One region of the Mesorhizobium sp. P2_F8 genome, then DNA from elsewhere that is predicted to be linked to it. Evidence: predicted binding sites of a transcription regulator. Region 1 holds the regulator's gene; each other region holds the start of a gene.
What was found. Region 1 encodes PhoB, which activates phosphate uptake and scavenging genes when phosphate is short. Its sites were predicted from a motif close to TGTCATNNANCTGTCAT; they were not measured.

Region 1 (4,325 bases):
CAAGGACGTCTTCGACACGGTGCCGCCGGTGCTGAAAGAGTCCGCCTACGGCATCGGCTGCACGACCTGGGAAGTGACCCGCCGCGTGGTCATTCCCTACACAAGGATCGGCATCATGGGCGGCGTCATGCTCGGCCTTGGCCGCGCGCTCGGCGAAACCATGGCGGTGACCTTCGTGATCGGCAACGCGCACCGCATCAGCACCTCGCTGTTCGCGCCGGCAACGACGATCTCCGCGACCATCGCCAATGAATTCACCGAAGCCGTCGGCGATCTCTATACCTCTTCGCTGGTGGCGCTCGGCCTGATCCTGTTCGTCATCACCTTCCTGATCCTCGCCATCGCACGCTACATGCTGATGCGCATTGACGCCCGCACGGGAGCCTGACCGATGTCGACAGCCACATCGCTTCATCAGAGCCGCAAGAGGAAGAATTCCGTGATGATGACGCTGTGCGTCGCCGCCGCGGGCATCGGACTTGCCTGGCTGGCGCTCATCCTCGGCGCGCTGCTGTACAAGGGCCTGTCCGGCGTCAATCTCGCGGTGTTCACCGAAATGACGCCGCCGCCCGGCGATGCCGGTGGCCTGCTCAACGCCATCTACGGCAGCATCATGATGACCATCATCGGCGTCGTCGTCGGTACACCGATCGGCGTGCTGGCCGGCACCTACATGGCCGAATACGGACGCTTTTCGAAGCTCACCACCGTGGTGCGCTTCATCAACGACATCCTTTTGTCGGCGCCCTCGATCATCATCGGCCTGTTCGTCTATGAACTGATGGTCCGGCCGATGGGGCATTTCTCGGCGATCGCCGGCGCCGTCGCGCTTGCCATCCTGGTCATCCCGGTCGTCGTGCGCACCACCGAGGACATGCTCAACCTGGTGCCGAACGCGTTGCGCGAGGCCGGCACCGCGATCGGCGCGCCGCGCTGGGTGGTCATCAAGTCGGTCGCTTACCGCGCCGCCCTTTCCGGCATCGTTACCGGCATATTGCTGTCGATCGCCCGTATCTCCGGCGAGACGGCGCCACTGCTCTTTACGGCGCTCAACAATCAGTTCTGGTCGAGCAATCTCAACGCGCCGATGGCCAGCCTGCCTGTGACCATCTTCCAGTTCGCTCTCAGCCCTTACGAGGAATGGCAGCAACTGGCCTGGACCGGTGCACTCATCATCACATTGACGGTTCTCGCGCTCAGCATCTTTGCTCGCAGCCTGACCGGACGCAGAGAGGACAAATGAGCCAGATGTTGTCTCCAGACATGACGATCGCCGCCGAGGCAATTGCCGGCAAGGCCAAGATCGAGGTCAAGAACCTCAACTTCTACTACGGCCAGAGCAAGGCGCTGAAGGACATCACGTTGTCGCTGCCCGAGCGCAGCGTCACCGCCTTCATCGGACCTTCGGGCTGCGGGAAGTCGACGCTGCTGCGCGTCTTCAACCGCATCTACGAGCTCTATCCCAAGCAGACGGCCGAGGGCCAGGTGCTGCTCGACGGCCAGAACGTTCTCGACCGCTCGCAGGACCTCAACCTGCTGCGGACCAAGATCGGCATGGTGTTCCAGAAGCCGACTCCGTTCCCGATGTCGATCTATGAGAACATCGCCTTCGGCGTCAGGCTCTACGAGAAGATCAGCAAGTCCGAGATGGATGGCCGTGTCGAGCAGGCGCTGAAGCGCGCCGCACTGTGGACCGAGGTCAAGGACAAGCTCAACGCCAGCGGCCTCAGCCTCTCCGGCGGCCAGCAGCAGCGACTCTGCATCGCCCGCACCGTGGCGGTGAAGCCGGAAGTCATCCTGCTCGACGAGCCGGCCTCGGCGCTTGACCCGCTGTCGACCGCCAAGATCGAAGAGCTGATCGACGAGTTGCAAGCCGACTACACGATCGTCATCGTCACCCACAACATGCAGCAGGCGGCGCGCGTGTCGAAGCAGACCGCCTTCATGTATCTGGGCGAACTGGTCGAGTTCGACCGCACCGAGAAGATCTTCACGTCGCCCCGCGAGAAGCGCACGCAGGACTACATCACCGGCCGCTTCGGCTGAGCTCAGGCATACGAGGACTAAGATCATGGGCGAACACACAGTCGCTTCTTTCGACGAGGATCTCGGACAGATCAGCAGGCTGATCCGCGACATGGGCGACCTCGCCGGCTCGATGGTCGGCGGCGCCACCAAGGCGCTGCTGAATTCCGACAACGCCCTGGCGCAGCGCGTCGTCTCCGACGATGCGATCATGGACGCGCGCCAGCGCGAGCTCGACGACCGCGCCATCACACTGATCGCCAAGCGTCAGCCGATGGCCGACGATCTGCGTCATGTCGTCGGTTCGATCCGCATGGCCGGCGACCTCGAGCGTATTGGCGACCTTGCCAAGAACATCGCCAAGCGCGTCGGCACCGTCGGCCTCAGTGTCACCCCGCGCGACCTGTCGCACTCCATCGACGCAATGGCGCAGCTGGTGCTGATCCAGGTACAGGGCGTCATCGAGGAATATACGGCGCGCGACGCGGCGGCGCTGGCGAAGCTGCGCGCCGACGACGAGCGCATCGACGTCAAATACACCTCCGTGTTCCGCGAACTCCTGACCTACATGATGGAAGACCCGCGCAACATCACCGCCTGCACGCATCTTTTGTTCTGCGCCAAGAACCTCGAACGCATCGGCGATCACGTCACCAACATCGCGGAAAATGCGTACTATGTTTTGACCGGCACGCAGCTGCCCGCCAATCGTCCGAAGCAGGACGAGACGGCAATGTCCGCGCCGGCGGCATGACGGCAGGGGTGACCAGTCGATGATCGCGCCACGCATCATGGTGGTGGAGGACGAGGAGCCGCTAGGTGTGCTGCTCCGTTACAATCTGGAGTCCGAGGGTTACCAGGTCGAGGTGGTGACGCGCGGCGACGAGGCCGAGATCCGCCTGCAGGAGAACGTCCCCGACCTTCTGGTGCTGGACTGGATGGTGCCAGCAGTGTCCGGAATCGAACTCTGCCGCCGGCTAAGGATGCGTCCCGAGACCGAGCGGCTGCCGATCATCATGCTGACCGCGCGTGGCGAGGAAAGCGATCGTGTGCGGGGCCTCTCGACAGGCGCCGACGATTATCTGGTCAAGCCGTTCTCGACGCCGGAGTTCATGGCCAGGGTCAAGGCGCTGCTGCGCCGCGCCAAGCCGGAAGTGCTGTCCAGCGTGCTCAAGGTCGGCGACATCGTGCTCGATCGTGAATCGCACAGGGTCTATCGCAAGAAGAGCGAGATCCGGCTCGGACCGACCGAATTCCGCCTGCTCGAATTCATGATGCGCCATCCCGGCCGTGTGTTCTCGCGCAGCCAACTGCTCGACAATGTCTGGGGCGAGACGATCTACATCGACGAACGCACGGTCGACGTGCATGTCGGCCGGCTGCGCAAGGCGGTCAACAATGGCCGCATGCCCGATGTCATCCGCACCATCCGCGGGGCTGGTTACGCAATCCGGGAAGATTAGGGATATGCTGATATTCAGGTGATGCCGGGCCTGCGAACGGCAGTTTCCTGCGCTTCCGGTACTCACGGATCCAAATGTCCGCTCCGCTCCGGTTCTTGGAACCCGCCATTCTCGACTCGGCCTAACCTGAATCTCAACACATCCAGGCGCGCCATTCACGCGACGTTCTTGCCGCCGAGGCCGGACCTCGCCTGCGTGCCGGGCGCGAAAATCTCCTGGTCGACAAAGGTCAATGCCCGCGTGGCGCAGCCTTCGCGGATCAGTGGAAGTTCGTTCGGTTCGGTGTCGAAAGAAATCGATTGCGAATGCTGGCCGCCGGCGGTCTGGGCAATCGCCTCGCGCAATGCCGGCTCGATCAGGTCGAAGGCGGCGGCGCTGACGCCGACCATGGCGACGGGCGCCGGGTCGATCAGCGCGAACAGGCTGCCGAGACCGTAGCCGAGTGCCTCGCCGGCCTTGCGATAGGCCTCGCGCTCGGGTCCATCCCTCTCGCGGGCCGCGGTCGCCAGCGCGCGCATGTCGGCATCACTGACATCGGCGACCGGTTCCGCGTCCTCACTCATCTGCCTTGCGTTGCGCCAGATGGCGTAGTTGCCGGCATAGGCCTCGACGCAACCGCGCCGCCCGCAGCGGCACAGCGCGCCGTGTGGCCGATGGATCATATGGCCGAACTCGCCGCCCGAGGAATGAGTGCCGGTGAACAGCTCGCCCTTCAGCACCAGACCCATGCCGATGCCGTGCGACAACAGGATGGCGATGAAGTCGTCGCGGTAGCGATCAGGGTCGCGCCAGCGCAACGCTATCGCCATCATATTGCAGTCGTTCTCCATGGTGGCA
Region 2 (4,325 bases), on a different contig from region 1:
CATACCGATGTCGAATGCCCCGCAGGCCATGAACGGCAGTGCCGCGCCCGACACGTCCTGATGCGTCGTGCGCGCCAGGATTTTGCGTGCATTCGGCCCGGTCAGCAGGAAGCCGCTCATCGTGTCGGAAAGGTCTGTGACAGTGATCCCCTCCGCCGCATGGCTCTCGAACCAGCGCATGTGGAATTCCCTGAGATAGTACGAGCCCATCAGCCAATAGTCGCCGCCACCCCAGTTGATGACCGTGAGGTCGCCCTTCAGCCGCCCGTCATGGCCGAGCATCGGCGCCAGCCTCGCCTGTCCCGGCTTCGGCAGCCTGCAGGCAAGCAACTGGTCAAGCCATGCTTCGGCCCCTTGCCCCGAGACCGCATAACGCGCATAGGCCGAGATATCGACGAGACCGGCGGCACGCCGAACCTGCAGCGCCTCGTCGCCGACGATGTTGAAGGCGTTGGAACGCCGCAGCGTCGTGTTCTCGCGAAACCCCATCGGTGCGAAATAGGCCGGGATTTCCAGACCCCAGGACGCCGTCCATTCGCATCCCGCCGCCGTCATGCCGTCATAGGCGCCGGGGCGTTTCAGCGGCCGGCCGGCGGGTAGCCGCTCATTGGGAAAGGTCATGACGAAGCGGCGCGAATAGAACTGGCGCGTCGTCTGCCTGAGATATTCGCGGTTGGCCGCGAAGGCGCCATAGCGGGCGATATCCATGCCGAAGATGTCGGCCTGCGGCTCACCATAGATCATCCACTCGGCCAGCGACTTGCCGACGCCGCCACCCTGGCTGAAGCCGGCCATGACGCCACAGGCAAGCCAGTAATTCTTCAGCCCGCGCACCGGCCCGACGATCGGATTGCCGTCGGGGGTGAAAGTGAAGGCGCCGTTGACCCATTTGCGGATGCCGGCCGTCCTCAGGCACGGAAAGCGCTCATAGGCCTTGGACAGTTCCGGGCTGATGCGGTCGATGTCTTCCGGGATCAGCTCGATGCCGTAATCCCATGGCGCGCCATCCATGTTCCAGTGCTTCGGGTTCTGCTCGTAGACGCCGAGCAGCACGCCCTTGCGCTCTTGCCTGAGGTAGGAAAAGCCGTCGAGATCGACCGCAAGACCGAGTTCCTTGTCGAGAGCGGCAACCTCCGGAATGTCTTCGGTGATGAAATAGTGGTGCTCCATCGGCGTCACCGGCAAGTCGACGCCGGCCATGCGGCCGAGCTGCTTTGCCCATAGCCCGCCGGCGTTGACGACATGCTCGGCCACGATCGTGCCTTGCTCGGTGACGACATCCCAGTGCCCGTCGGCACGCGCCTTCAACGCGACCACGCGGTTGCGCAGGATCACGTCGGCACCACGCTTTTTCGCGGCGCCGGCATAGGCATGCGTCGCTCCGTAAGGGTCGAGATGGCCTTCGTTGGAATCATAGAGGCCGCCGAGCACGTCGCTGACATCGACGATCGGGCAGATCTCCTTGATCTCTTCCGGTGTCACCAGGCGAGCCGTTTCGATGCCGACCGACTGGAACACGGCCCAGGCCGATTTCAGCCACTCCCAGCGCTGGGGATCGCTGGCCATGTTGACGCCGCCCGTCATGTGCAGGCCCGCGTCCTGGCCGGATTCGGCCTCGATCTCGCGATAGAGCTTGATGGTGTAGTCCTGCAGCGCCGCGACGTTGGGATCGGCATTGAGCGCGTGGAACCCGGCCGCCGCGTGCCAGGTCGAACCGGCCGTCAGTTCGGCTCGCTCGATCAGCGCCACATCGCTCCAGCCGAACCGTGTCAGATGATAGAGCACCGAGGCTCCGACCACGCCACCCCCGATGACGACTGAGCGGTAGTGCGACTTCAAGGCTTCCCTCCCCGGTTAGTCCGAAGGCTGCACCATATACGCACTGGACATATGTGTCTAGTGCGATGCGCACACACCTCGTTTTGTCGACCTGAGCCTGAGGGAGTGATCAATTCTTTCGTGCGACCACACGTTTTTGTCGGCTTACAAAGAAGCTGACGGGGAGGCCTTGCGCGCTGTCACGCAAGCATCATGTTCGGGCCGTAGACCGCTTTCGGGGAGGCGCGCGCGGCATCATCGATGCCGCACCTCTTTCAGCTTTTTCGCCATCGGCCGCTCCGGCACGCTTTGTTACAAAGAGGATCATCCATGAAACACCTGCACCGAACCGCGTCGCTCGGCGTCGCGCTGGCAATGTTCACCGCCTTGACGCCGGGGCTGGCCGACAGCACCGCGACCGTCGGCGGCATCAGCTTCGTCAACAAGGGACTGGTCGGCGTCGGCCGCATCCCGGCCAGCCAGAAGGACAAGTTCGGCGAAACGTTTGGCTCAGGTTCCGGCATGGCGATCGACACCGCCGGCTGGACGCATGGCGCCGACGGTTACAAGGGTTCGCTCTGGCTGCTGCCGGACCGCGGCTACAACGTCGTCGGCACCACCGACTACCGGCCGCGCCTCAACACGATCGGCATCGAGTTCGCGCCGACCGCCCCTGGTGCGGCACCCGCTCACGGCAAGGAGCAGTCCGGCGTCAAGGCGACACTCGCCGACACCATGCTCCTGACCGACGACAAGGGTGCTGATGCCACGGGCCTCGACCCGCTCAACGGCGTGCGCGCAGCAAGCGGCGACATGCCGATCCTGCCCGAGGCCAACGGCAAGCTGGCGCTCGACAACGAGGCGATCGTGCGGCTAGCCGACGGCTCGATGTTCATCTCCGACGAATACGGCCCGAACATCTATCGGTTTTCCGCCGAAGGCCGCCTGCTGTCGGCGACCCAGCCGCCGGCTGCCCTCGTGCCGATGCGCCATGGCGCGCCGAACTTCGCCTCGGACAATCCCGGCCCGGGTGCTGCCGAGCCCGATCCGAAGGATCCCGATACCGGCCGACAGAACAACCAGGGCCTCGAAGGCATGGCGATGACGCCGGACGGCAAGTTCCTGATCGCCGTGCTGCAGTCGGCGCCCCGGCAGGATGGCGGCGATTCCGGCGCGACGCGCCAGAACACGCGCGCGCTGGTCTATGACGCTTCCGACCTCGCCCATCTCAAGCTGGCGCACGAATATGTCGTGCCGCTGCCGGTGTTCAAGGATGCCAAGGGCAAGACCAAGGTGGCGGCGCAGAGCGAGATCGTCGCCCTGTCCGACCAGACCTTCCTGATGCTGACCCGCGACAGCGGCAGCGGCCAGGGGTTGAAGGGCGACACCTCGTTGCTTCGCCAGATCAACATCGTCGATCTCTCCGCCGCGACCGACATCGCCGGTGGCGCCTTCGACGCCGCCGACAAGCCGGTGGCGCCCAAGGGCGTGCTCGACCCATCGGTGACGCCGGCCAAGCTGACGCCATTCATCGACCTCAACGACAAGGGCGAACTTGGCCGCTTTGGCCTGCACAATGGCGCGCCGAACGACAAGAACAACCTCTCGGAAAAGTGGGAGGCGATGTCGGTGGTCAGCGTGCTCGATCCCAAGCTGCCGGACGACTATTTCCTGTTCGTGGCCAACGACAACGACTTCCTCACCCAGGACGGCTTCCAGGTCGGCGCACCCTACAAGGCCGAGGACGGCGCCGATGTCGACACCATGTTCACGGTCTATCAGGTCACGCTTCCCGGCCTCGCCAAGAAGTAACGCCACCACCCAGGCGGACGCGCCAAGCGCGTCCGCCTACGGATCGTGAAGGCAAACTTACTGTAACATCTCCGCGTCCTTCGGTACGCCCGCATCGATCGGCTCGGCAGTCCTGTTCGACACGGCGGTGATCTTCGCGGCGGCCGACAGGTTCGCGCGCACGAAGACCGGCGCGACGCCGTTGACGCGGCCGTAGAGGTCGATGATGTCCTGGTTCATGAAGCGCACACAGCCGGACGAAGCGTTCTTCCCGATCGAATCCCACTCCGGCGTGCCGTGCAGCCGGTACATCGTGTCCTTGCCGTCGCGGAAGAGATACAGCGCGCGGGCGCCAAGCGGGCTCTGCGGGCCGGGCGGCATGCCGTCCTTGTATTTCGCCAGTTCCGGCCGGCGCTGAATCATTTCCGGCGGCGGCGTCCAGACCGGCCATTTCTTCCTCGCCTGGACCACGGCGCTGCCGGTCCATCCGAAACCGGCCTTGCCCAGGCTGACGCCATAGCGGATAGCCTTGCCGCCATCGCGCACCAGATAGAGGAAGTGCTCGGAGACATCGACGACGATCGTGCCGGGTTTTTCTCCGGTCGGGTCGGACACGATCTGACGCACGAACCTCGGATCCATCTTAGCCACCGGGATCGCCGGCAGTTGATAGCCCTCGTCGACGCGCGCCGCATACATGGTTGCGACATCACCGA
Region 3 (4,325 bases), on a different contig from region 1:
CGATCCCGATGGAAATAGAACTGGTAGACCTGCGGGCCGCTGCTGATCCCGCGCGCCTCCTCGAGGCTGACGGTGCCAAGCGAGGAGACGCCGAACATCGTGCCGTATTTGGCCGCGGCCTTGGCGACCGCGCGCTCGCCCTGATGATGGAACAGCCGCTGCAAGGCGGTCGGCGAACAATAGACCGGCATCGCCAGCTTTTGACCCATCACCGTCACCGACATGTCGATCTCGCTGACGCCGCGCAGGACGTTGGGAACCAGGTCGCAGGTCTCGAAGCTTTCGGTGTTGCGGCGATAGGTGACCTCGTCGTCCGCCGCGCCGTCGATATAGTCGAAGATCGGCCCCGGCAGCCGCCGTTGCGCCATGCGGCGGAAATCGGAAAAATTGTGACAGTCGCTGAGCCGCATCGTTGATTTCCAGACGTCGTATCGGGGCAATCGCTTCGCCGCCGTTTGGTGCGTCGAATATCAACCTGTTGTCTCCGTGCCAACGGCCTAATTTCCCGAGCAGTCTCACGAGCTACAACCGCGCGCGCAAAAAGGGGCGCCCGAAGCGCCCCTTTCGTCGAAAACCGGCAACTGGCGAAAGATTACATGCCGAGGTCGGAACGAAGCTCGGCCTTGGCCACGTCGTATTCGGCCTTGAAGTCGTCCCGGTTGAGCAGGACGGCGGCGATTACGCTGCCGGAAATCTTGCCCATTTCAACATCGGACGCGTAGTGGATACCGCCGACCTCGCGATTGTGGGCGTATTCAGCCGCACGCGCCATGATCTCGGCGCGCTTTTCCGGAACCATGTCGGACAGGATGATGCCCATCATGGTGCCGACGGTGGCGTGGCCGGAAGGCCACGAACCGGAGCTGGACAGCTTGACGGCGGGCTTGACGAGGTCGCTGAGCTGGTGCGGACGCGGGCGCTTCCAAATATCCTTGGCCGGATCGACGACGGCGCCTTCGGTGGCCACCACGCGATCGAAGAAAGCACTGAATTTCGGCAGCGTTTCCTTGTTGAACTTCGGCCCCATGACATTGGCGAAGCGCCAGACATTCTCCTCGGCGTCGGCAACAGCGCTGGCCACCATTTCGGGCGTGCGCGTCACCTGCAGCGTCAGCACCTCGCCAAGTTCGGCCTTGGTCTGCGCCGAGTCGTTTGCGGGCGGCGGCGGCAGGATCATCGTCAGGTCGACATCCTTGTTGGTGACGAAGGGCTGGGCGTCTTCCGCTTGCGCGGCCGAGCCGACGATGAGCAGCAGAAGGCCTGCCGCGAGCGATGCGTATCTTGTCATGGGTGCGATCCTTTGATGAGAGCGGCACAGGATCGCGAGATGCGGTGACGGCCATGTGACACCACAGGCCTCCCCAAATACAAAAGGGCGCCTTCCGGCGCCCTTTTTTGATCGTTGGGCTGTGCGCGGTTTAGTGCGCCACGCCTTCCCAAACCTTGCGCTTGGTGAGATAGACCAGCGCGCCGAACAAAAGCAGGAACACCAGCACGCGGAAGCCGGTCTTCTTGCGGTCTTCCATATGCGGCTCGGCCGCCCACATCAGGAAGGCAGAGACGTCGCGGGAATACTGGTCGATGGTCTGCGGCGCGCCGTCGTCATAGGTCACCTGGCCGTCGGACAGCGGCTTGGGCATCTTCAGCGACACGCCCGACATGAAGTACGGATTGTAGTGGGTGCCCTCCGGGATGACCATTCCGGCCGGCGGCGTCTGGTCGTAGCCCGTCAGCAGCGAATGGATGTAGTCGGGGCCGCCCGCGGCATACTGCGTGAAGATATCGAAGACGAATCGCGGGAAGCCGCGCTCGACACCGCGCGCCTTGGCCAGCAGCGACATGTCGGGCGGAGCGGCACCGCCATTCGAGGCAGCGGCGGCTTCCTCGTTGGCGAATGGCGGCGGGAAGTGGTCGGACGGCTTGCCGGGGCGGTCGAACATGTCGCCGGCGTCGTTCGGGCCGTCGTGGATGGTGTACTCGGCCGCCAGCGTCTTGATCTGCGCGTCCGAATAGCCGAGGTCCGACAGCGTGCGGAACGCCACCAAATTCATCGAATGGCAGGCCGAACAGACTTCCTTGTAGACCTTCAGGCCGCGCTGCAACTGAGCCTTGTCGTAGGTGCCGAACGGCCCGGCGAAGCTCCAGTCCATCTCCTTCGGCTCGTTGATCGGGAAATGCGTCGGTGCGGCTGCGTTGTGTGCCTCCTCGGCGGCGATCGCCCCGGTGCCAACAACCACGAGGCCAAGCAACGCCAGCGAGGTGAGAATCTTCTTCATGCCAAATCCCCTTAGATTCTCTACCCGCTCAGCCCTTGGTTTCCGGCGCGGCCGTAGCCCCCGCAGGATGATGACCGCCACCCTTGTTCTTCTCGAGCACCGCTTCAGTGATCGAATTCGGCAGCCGCCGCGGCGTCTCGATCAGGCCGAGCACCGGCAGCGCGACCAGGAAGAAGGCGAAGTAGAACAGTGTCGCCATCTGCGCCATAAACACGTAGCTGCCTTCCGCCGGCTGCGAGCCCAGCCAGCCGAGCAGGATGGCATCGGCCACGAACAGCCAGAAGAACAGCTTGTACCAGGGCCGGTACACCGCCGACCGCACCTTCGAGGTGTCAAGCCACGGCACCAGGAACAGCATGACGATGGCGCCGAACATGCAGATCACGCCGCCGAGCTTGGAATTGATCGGCCCGATGTTGAAAGTGATGGCGCGCAGGATCGCGTAGAACGGCAGGAAGTACCATTCAGGCACGATATGCGCCGGTGTCTTCAGCGGATTGGCCACGATGTAATTGTCGGGCGCCATAAGGAAATTCGGAATGTAGAAGACGAAATAGGCGAAGAAGAACAGGAACACGATCATGCCGAACGCGTCCTTGATGGTCGCGTAGGGGGTGAAGGCGACGGTGTCGGTCTTCGACTTGACCTCGATGCCGGTCGGATTCGACTGGCCGACGACATGCAGCGCCCAGACATGCAGCACGACGACGCCGGCGATCATGAACGGCAAGAGGTAGTGCAGCGCAAAGAAGCGGTTCAGTGTCGGGTTGTCGACGGCGAAGCCGCCGAGCAGCAGTTGCTGGATCCATTCGCCGACCAGCGGGATTGCGCTGAAGAAGCCGGTGATGACGGTGGCGCCCCAGAAGCTCATCTGGCCCCACGGCAGCACATACCCCATGAAGGCCGTCGCCATCATCAGGAGGTAGATGATACAGCCGAGGATCCACAGCAGCTCGCGCGGCGCCTTGTAGGAGCCGTAATAAAGGCCACGGAAGATGTGGATATAAACGGCCATAAAGAAGAACGAGGCGCCTGTGGCATGGAGATAGCGCAACAGCCAGCCCGAATTCACGTCGCGCATGATCTTCTCGACCGAATCGAAGGCGAGACTGGTGTCGGCCGCAAAGTGCATGGCCAGCACGATGCCAGTCAGCATCTGCGACACCAGCATGATCGCCAGGATACCGCCGAAGGTCCACGCATAGTTCAGGTTGCGCGGCACCGGATAGGCGATGAAACTGTCATAGACCATCCGCGGCAGCGGCATGCGGGCGTCGAACCAGCGTTCGATACCGGTCTTGGGCGTATAGGTCGAGTGTCCCTCGCTCATCGAAATATCCCCTGCCTCAACCGATAAGGATCTTGGTATCGGAAATGAACTTGAATACCGGCACTGCCATGTTCTCGGGCGCCGGGCCTTTGCGAATGCGGCCGGCCGTGTCGTATTGCGAACCGTGGCACGGGCAGAACCAGCCGCCGAATTCGCCTTCCTGGCCGAGCGGAATGCAGCCCAGATGCGTGCAGACCTGGACCATCACCATCCAGGCTTCCTTGCCGGGCGTGGTGCGGTTGGCGTCAGTCGCCGGCGCGTCGGCCGGAAGGTTCGCGTTGCGGGCGATCGGATCCTTGAGGTCTGTCAGCTTGACCGCCTCGCCGTCCTTCATCTCCTGCTCGGTGCGGTTGCGCACCACGACAGGCTTGCCACGCCATTTGACAATCAACGACATGCCCGGGGTCAGTGAAGCGACGTCGACCTCGACGGAAGCCAACGCCAGTGTCGAGGCGTCAGGGCGCATCTGGTCGATGAACGGCCATGCGAGGGCACCCGCGCCGACCACCGCGGCCATGCCGGTGGCGACATAGAGAAAATCACGACGGTTGGGATCCTGGGTGTCGGTTGCGCTCACGGGTGCCTGATCCTTTCGCCTATTCCGCGCCGGTGGCTGAGCCATGTTCCCCGCTCAATTGCGCCAACCCGACAGCGCATGGCGAACAGGCTTGCGAATTCCTCCGGCATTTGGACTTCGGTTTATGCGTGAAGCCCGTTTT
Region 4 (4,325 bases), on a different contig from region 1:
GGCCACACATTTCGGCGCCGATCGGCACGCGGAAGAACAGTTTCGAGGTTGCCCGCGCCGAGCCTTCGGTGTCGACCGCCCACAGTCCATCGGTGCGGCCGGTGGTCTTTGGGCTCTGGCCGTCGGTGGCGACCCACAGGCGTCCGGCTGAATCGACCGCGCAATTGTCGGGCATGCCGAACCAGCCATTGGCCGTCGTCGCCGTCGAGAAGGTCGCGCCGACATCGGCCACCGCCGGATCGCCGCATTTCAAAAGCACTTCCCACTTGCCCTTGGTGGCAGTGAAATCGCCGCCGTCCTCGGCGATCTCGATGATGTGGCCGAAAGCGTTTTCGGCGCGCGGGTTGGCGGCATCGACCTGGTCTGCCTTGCGCTTCGAATTGTTGGTCAGCATGACATAGACCTTGCCGTTGACGGCATTGGGCTGGATGTCCTCTGGGCGGTCCATCTTGGTGGCGCCGAGCAGGTCGGCGGCGCGTCGTGTCTCGATCAGCACTTCGGCCTGGCTGGCAAAGCCGTTTTCGGCAGTCAGCGGACCCTGGCCGAAGACGATCGGCAGCCACTCGACGGAGCCGTCTTCGGCGAACTTGGCTACATGCAGCGTGCCGTCGTCGAGCAGATCCTTGTTGGCCGCGAGGTCATTGGGATTGAACTTACCGCTGGTGACGAACTTGTAGGCATAGTCGAAGCGCTCGTCGTCGCCGAGATAGAAGACGACGCGGCCATCCTTGGCGACGATCGATTCGGCGCCCTCGTGCTTGAAGCGGCCCATGGCGGTGCGCTTCCTCGGCGTCGAGGTCGGATCGTTGACATCGACCTCGACGATCCAGCCGAAGCGGTTGGCCTCGTTCGGCTCCTTGGCCAGGTCGAAGCGGTCATAGTGTGCCGCCCATTCATAGGCGCCTTCGGGAATGCCGAGGCGCTTGTAGTTGGCGGCTTCCTTGTGGCCCTCGGGCAATTCGCCGGAGAAATAGCCGTGGATGTTCTCCTCGGCCATCACATAGGTGCCCCACGGCGTGACGCCGCCGGCGCAATTGTTGAAGGTGCCCAAAACCTTCGTACCGGACGGGTCGGCATTGGTCTTGACGCGGTCATGGCCGGCAACCGGGCCGGACAGCGCCATTTCGGTGTTGGAAGTAATGCGGCGGTTGAGCTTGCCGTCGCGCACCACTTGCCATTTGCCGCCGTCCTTGCGGATCTCGACGATGGTGCCGCCATGCGCCGCCATCTCGACATCGACCTGTTCCTTGCTGAGCGGTGCGACGTCGGCCGACTTCTTGCCGTCCTTCTCGACGATCTTGACGATGCCCGGGAACATCAGATGCGGGTTGGTGTATTCGTGGTTGACGACCAGCAGGCCGTGTTCGGCCGAACCATCGATCGCGATGTAGCCGACATAGTCGTTGTTGTAGCCGAACTGTTTCGCCTGCGCCTGCGCCGACTGCTTGGTCGGGTCGAACTCCGGCGAATCGGCAAACAGCGGATCGCCCCAGCGCAACAGCACATCGGCATCGTAGCCCGGCGCGACATGGTGCTTGTCGTCGATGCCGGCCTCCAGCTCGTCGAACGCGAAGGCGGAGCCTTCGGCGGCCCGGGCCTGGTCGGCGCTGACCAGCGCCAGCGGGCTGACGGTGGCGGCGATCGCCGAGACGGCCAGCGAGCCTTTCAGGAAACCACGGCGCGAGAACCGCGCGGCGATGATCTCGCCCATGGTGCGGTTGTCGGTGGGATTGGTGGCCGGTCCGGCGTTTTCTTCGAGCAGGCTGGTGCGGAATTTGGCGTCGGGGGAGCGATGTTCGGTCATCTGGCTTGCCTCTGGCTTTGCGGGTGGCTGGAGCGTGTTGCCTCTTCAACCCCCTTATAGTCACCTGATCACATTTTCGTGACATCAAAAGCCTTTCAGCCGCGACAGCATTCTGAGACGTCGGCTAAGCACTCTGCGAGCAGCATGTAACACTGGGACAAAGGTCCCTTGTCAGGTCCGGCAAAGGTCCCTTGGCGGCACCGCATCGGTCGTGGGCCGGTTACGCGAGGCCGCCATGTCGGCGATGGTGGGTCCCTTGCGAAAACGCCGGCGGTGAAATCCGCCTGCCTGATCGATGAGGAGACTAGGATGCGCAGATCGATTGCGAGCCGCTGTTGCTGGCTGGCGCTGAGGGCGACCTCGGCACTGGCGCTGGCCATCGCCCCCTATCAACTCGCTTTCCACAGCTCTGGTCCCGGCATCGTTGCCGCAAGCGCGCATGCCAAGGATGGCGGACATGGCAGTGGCGGTGGAGGTGGCGGCGGAAACGGCAGCGGCGGGAGTGGCGCGAGCGGCAACAGCAGCAACGGAAACGGAAACGCTGGCGGAGACAATGGTGCCGGCGACGATCACGGCGCAGCCGGCAATTCCGGGGTCGGCAAGGGTCACGACGACGATGGAGATCACGTCAACGCGAAAACCGGTGACAAGGTCGAAGTAGACGGCAACAAGATCGAGGTCGAGCATCCCGACGGCATCACGGAAGAGATCGAGAACGGCCGTTTCCAGATGAAGGATGCAGTCGGCCGCACGATTGTCGAGCGTCCGGCGACGGCAAACGACATCAGTCGACTTCGGGCCTTGTGAAGCAGAAGGCCCTGTGAGGCAGGTCAACCGGGGAACGACCAGTTTGACAAGTCACCTCCGCCGCCCCCGGCGGAGGTGACTTGATGTTCGGCGGCATCAGGTAAGCCAGCTTCCAGTCGGCGATGGCGGTCGCCGCCGTCCATACAAGGTATATATTAGCACAAGCTTGGGACTTTAGTCCAATCTTGCGCTTGCAAAGGTCCTGGGTGACAAGCGCAACGGTCGGATACGGCTTTCGGGTATCTTTTCTTTCGGCGATGCTGGTGCAACTCCAACGTCGACGGTGGCACGCCAGCTCAATCGACGGAGATCACCATGCATAGATCGATCACGACCCGTTGTTGCCGGCTGGCGCTCAGATCGGCGGCCGCGCTGGCGCTGACCATCGCTCCCTATCAGATTGACCTCCACGGCTCCGCTCCTGGAATCCACGCCGCTAGCGCACAGGCCGGCAAGGGTGGCGGCGGCAATGGCGGCGGCGGTGGCGGTGGCGGTGGTAATGGTGGAGGCGGCGGCGGAAACGGTGGCAACAGCGGCGGCAATGGAAACGGCAACAGTGGCAATAGCGGCGGTAACGGTAACGGAAACAGCGGCAATAGCAGCGGTAACGGAAACAACGGCGCCGGCGACGGAAACGGCAAAGGAAATAGCGGAACCGCCAGCGGCAACTCCAAATCCGACCAGGGGCAGAACGAAAATGGCAACGGTCGCCATGTCAACGCCAAGACCGGTGACGAGGTCGACGTGGAGGGCAAGACGATCACGGTTCAGCATCCCGACGGCATAATGGAAAAGATCGAGAATGGCCGTTTCAGGATGGAGGATTCGCTCGGGCGCACGATCATCGATCGCGGAGCCACGCCGGCGGATGTCAGCCGCCTCAAAGCGTTGTGAAGTTGGCCAACAGGCAACGGCCGGCTTCACACGTCACCTCCGCCGCCCCCGGCGGAGGTGACCTCTCTTTTGCCACCCGGTTTCCGGCTGATGTGTGTCGCCCAGAAGCAGAGGCAACGACAAAGACTTAAAGCGCGCCTGATAGAGCTGTTCGGCATTTCCGTGAAACGGTGAGCCGCGCTCGGGATGGCCGAAGCCTCTACGAATGGTTCCGGTCCCGGTCGCGCGACTCACGCATCATCAAGGCTGCTTCGGTGCGGTTTCGCACATTGAGCTTCGACAGCACGCCGGTCATGTGATGCTTGACGGTCTTCTCCTGCAGCTCCAGCCGCAAGGCAACTTCCTTGTTGCTCAGGCCCTCCGCCACCAGTCGCAGAATTTCTGCCTGTCGCTCGGTGAGTTGCCGCAGCCGGTCCACTATGCCGTCGGTCGGCTGCAGGGATTGGAGGTCCGAAAGCAGGCGGGCTGACAGCGTCGGCGAAAGATAGCTTTCCCCGGCCGCCACGCTGTGCAGGATGTCTGCGAGCGCGCGCGACCCGACGCCCTTGAGGACATAGCCACGCACCCCGGCGTTCAGGGCCCTAGTCACGTCGGCATTGGCCTCCGAAACGGTCAACATGACGATCTTCTGGGCGGGATGGCTGGCGAGGATGCTTGCAACCGCGGTCAGACCGCCGCCCGGCATGGAGATATCGAGCAGCAGAATGTCCGGCCGTACGGTCGAGACGATGCGCTCGGCATCCTGCGCCGTGGCGCCCTCGCCAACCATCTCGAAGCCGCCGATTTCCGTCAGGCTGCGCGTCACGCCCTCGCGAAAGAG

Region 2: AC1DZP_RS10435 (esterase-like activity of phytase family protein) is a predicted target of PhoB. The motif match lies at 2,017-2,033, and genes of this name have one in related genera.
Region 3: AC1DZP_RS04300 (acid phosphatase) is a predicted target of PhoB. The motif match lies at 1,333-1,349, and genes of this name have one in related genera.
Region 4: AC1DZP_RS22930 (PhoX family protein) is a predicted target of PhoB. The motif match lies at 1,872-1,888, and genes of this name have one in related genera.

The regions. Positions count from the first base shown of each region.
Region 1 is NZ_JBFUFB010000001.1:352,902-357,226, reverse strand. Features, by position in the region: gene pstC (phosphate ABC transporter permease subunit PstC) at 1-388, shown strand, start outside; gene pstA (phosphate ABC transporter permease PstA) at 392-1,243, shown strand; gene pstB (phosphate ABC transporter ATP-binding protein PstB) at 1,240-2,046, shown strand; gene phoU (phosphate signaling complex protein PhoU) at 2,072-2,779, shown strand; gene phoB (phosphate regulon transcriptional regulator PhoB) at 2,799-3,488, shown strand; gene AC1DZP_RS01665 (ROK family protein) at 3,644-4,325, opposite strand, start outside.
Region 2 is NZ_JBFUFB010000003.1:644,297-648,621, reverse strand. Features, by position in the region: gene AC1DZP_RS10440 (GcvT family protein) at 1-1,839, opposite strand, end outside; gene AC1DZP_RS10435 (esterase-like activity of phytase family protein) at 2,149-3,630, shown strand; gene AC1DZP_RS10430 (L,D-transpeptidase) at 3,688-4,325, opposite strand, start outside.
Region 3 is NZ_JBFUFB010000002.1:129,601-133,925, reverse strand. Features, by position in the region: gene AC1DZP_RS04305 (alpha-hydroxy acid oxidase) at 1-410, opposite strand, end outside; gene AC1DZP_RS04300 (acid phosphatase) at 593-1,288, opposite strand; gene AC1DZP_RS04295 (cytochrome c1) at 1,419-2,276, opposite strand; gene AC1DZP_RS04290 (cytochrome b) at 2,305-3,606, opposite strand; gene petA (ubiquinol-cytochrome c reductase iron-sulfur subunit) at 3,623-4,183, opposite strand.
Region 4 is NZ_JBFUFB010000009.1:238,713-243,037, forward strand. Features, by position in the region: gene AC1DZP_RS22930 (PhoX family protein) at 1-1,804, opposite strand, end outside; gene AC1DZP_RS22935 (hypothetical protein) at 2,114-2,611, shown strand; gene AC1DZP_RS22940 (hypothetical protein) at 2,927-3,505, shown strand; gene AC1DZP_RS22945 (response regulator) at 3,705-4,325, opposite strand, start outside.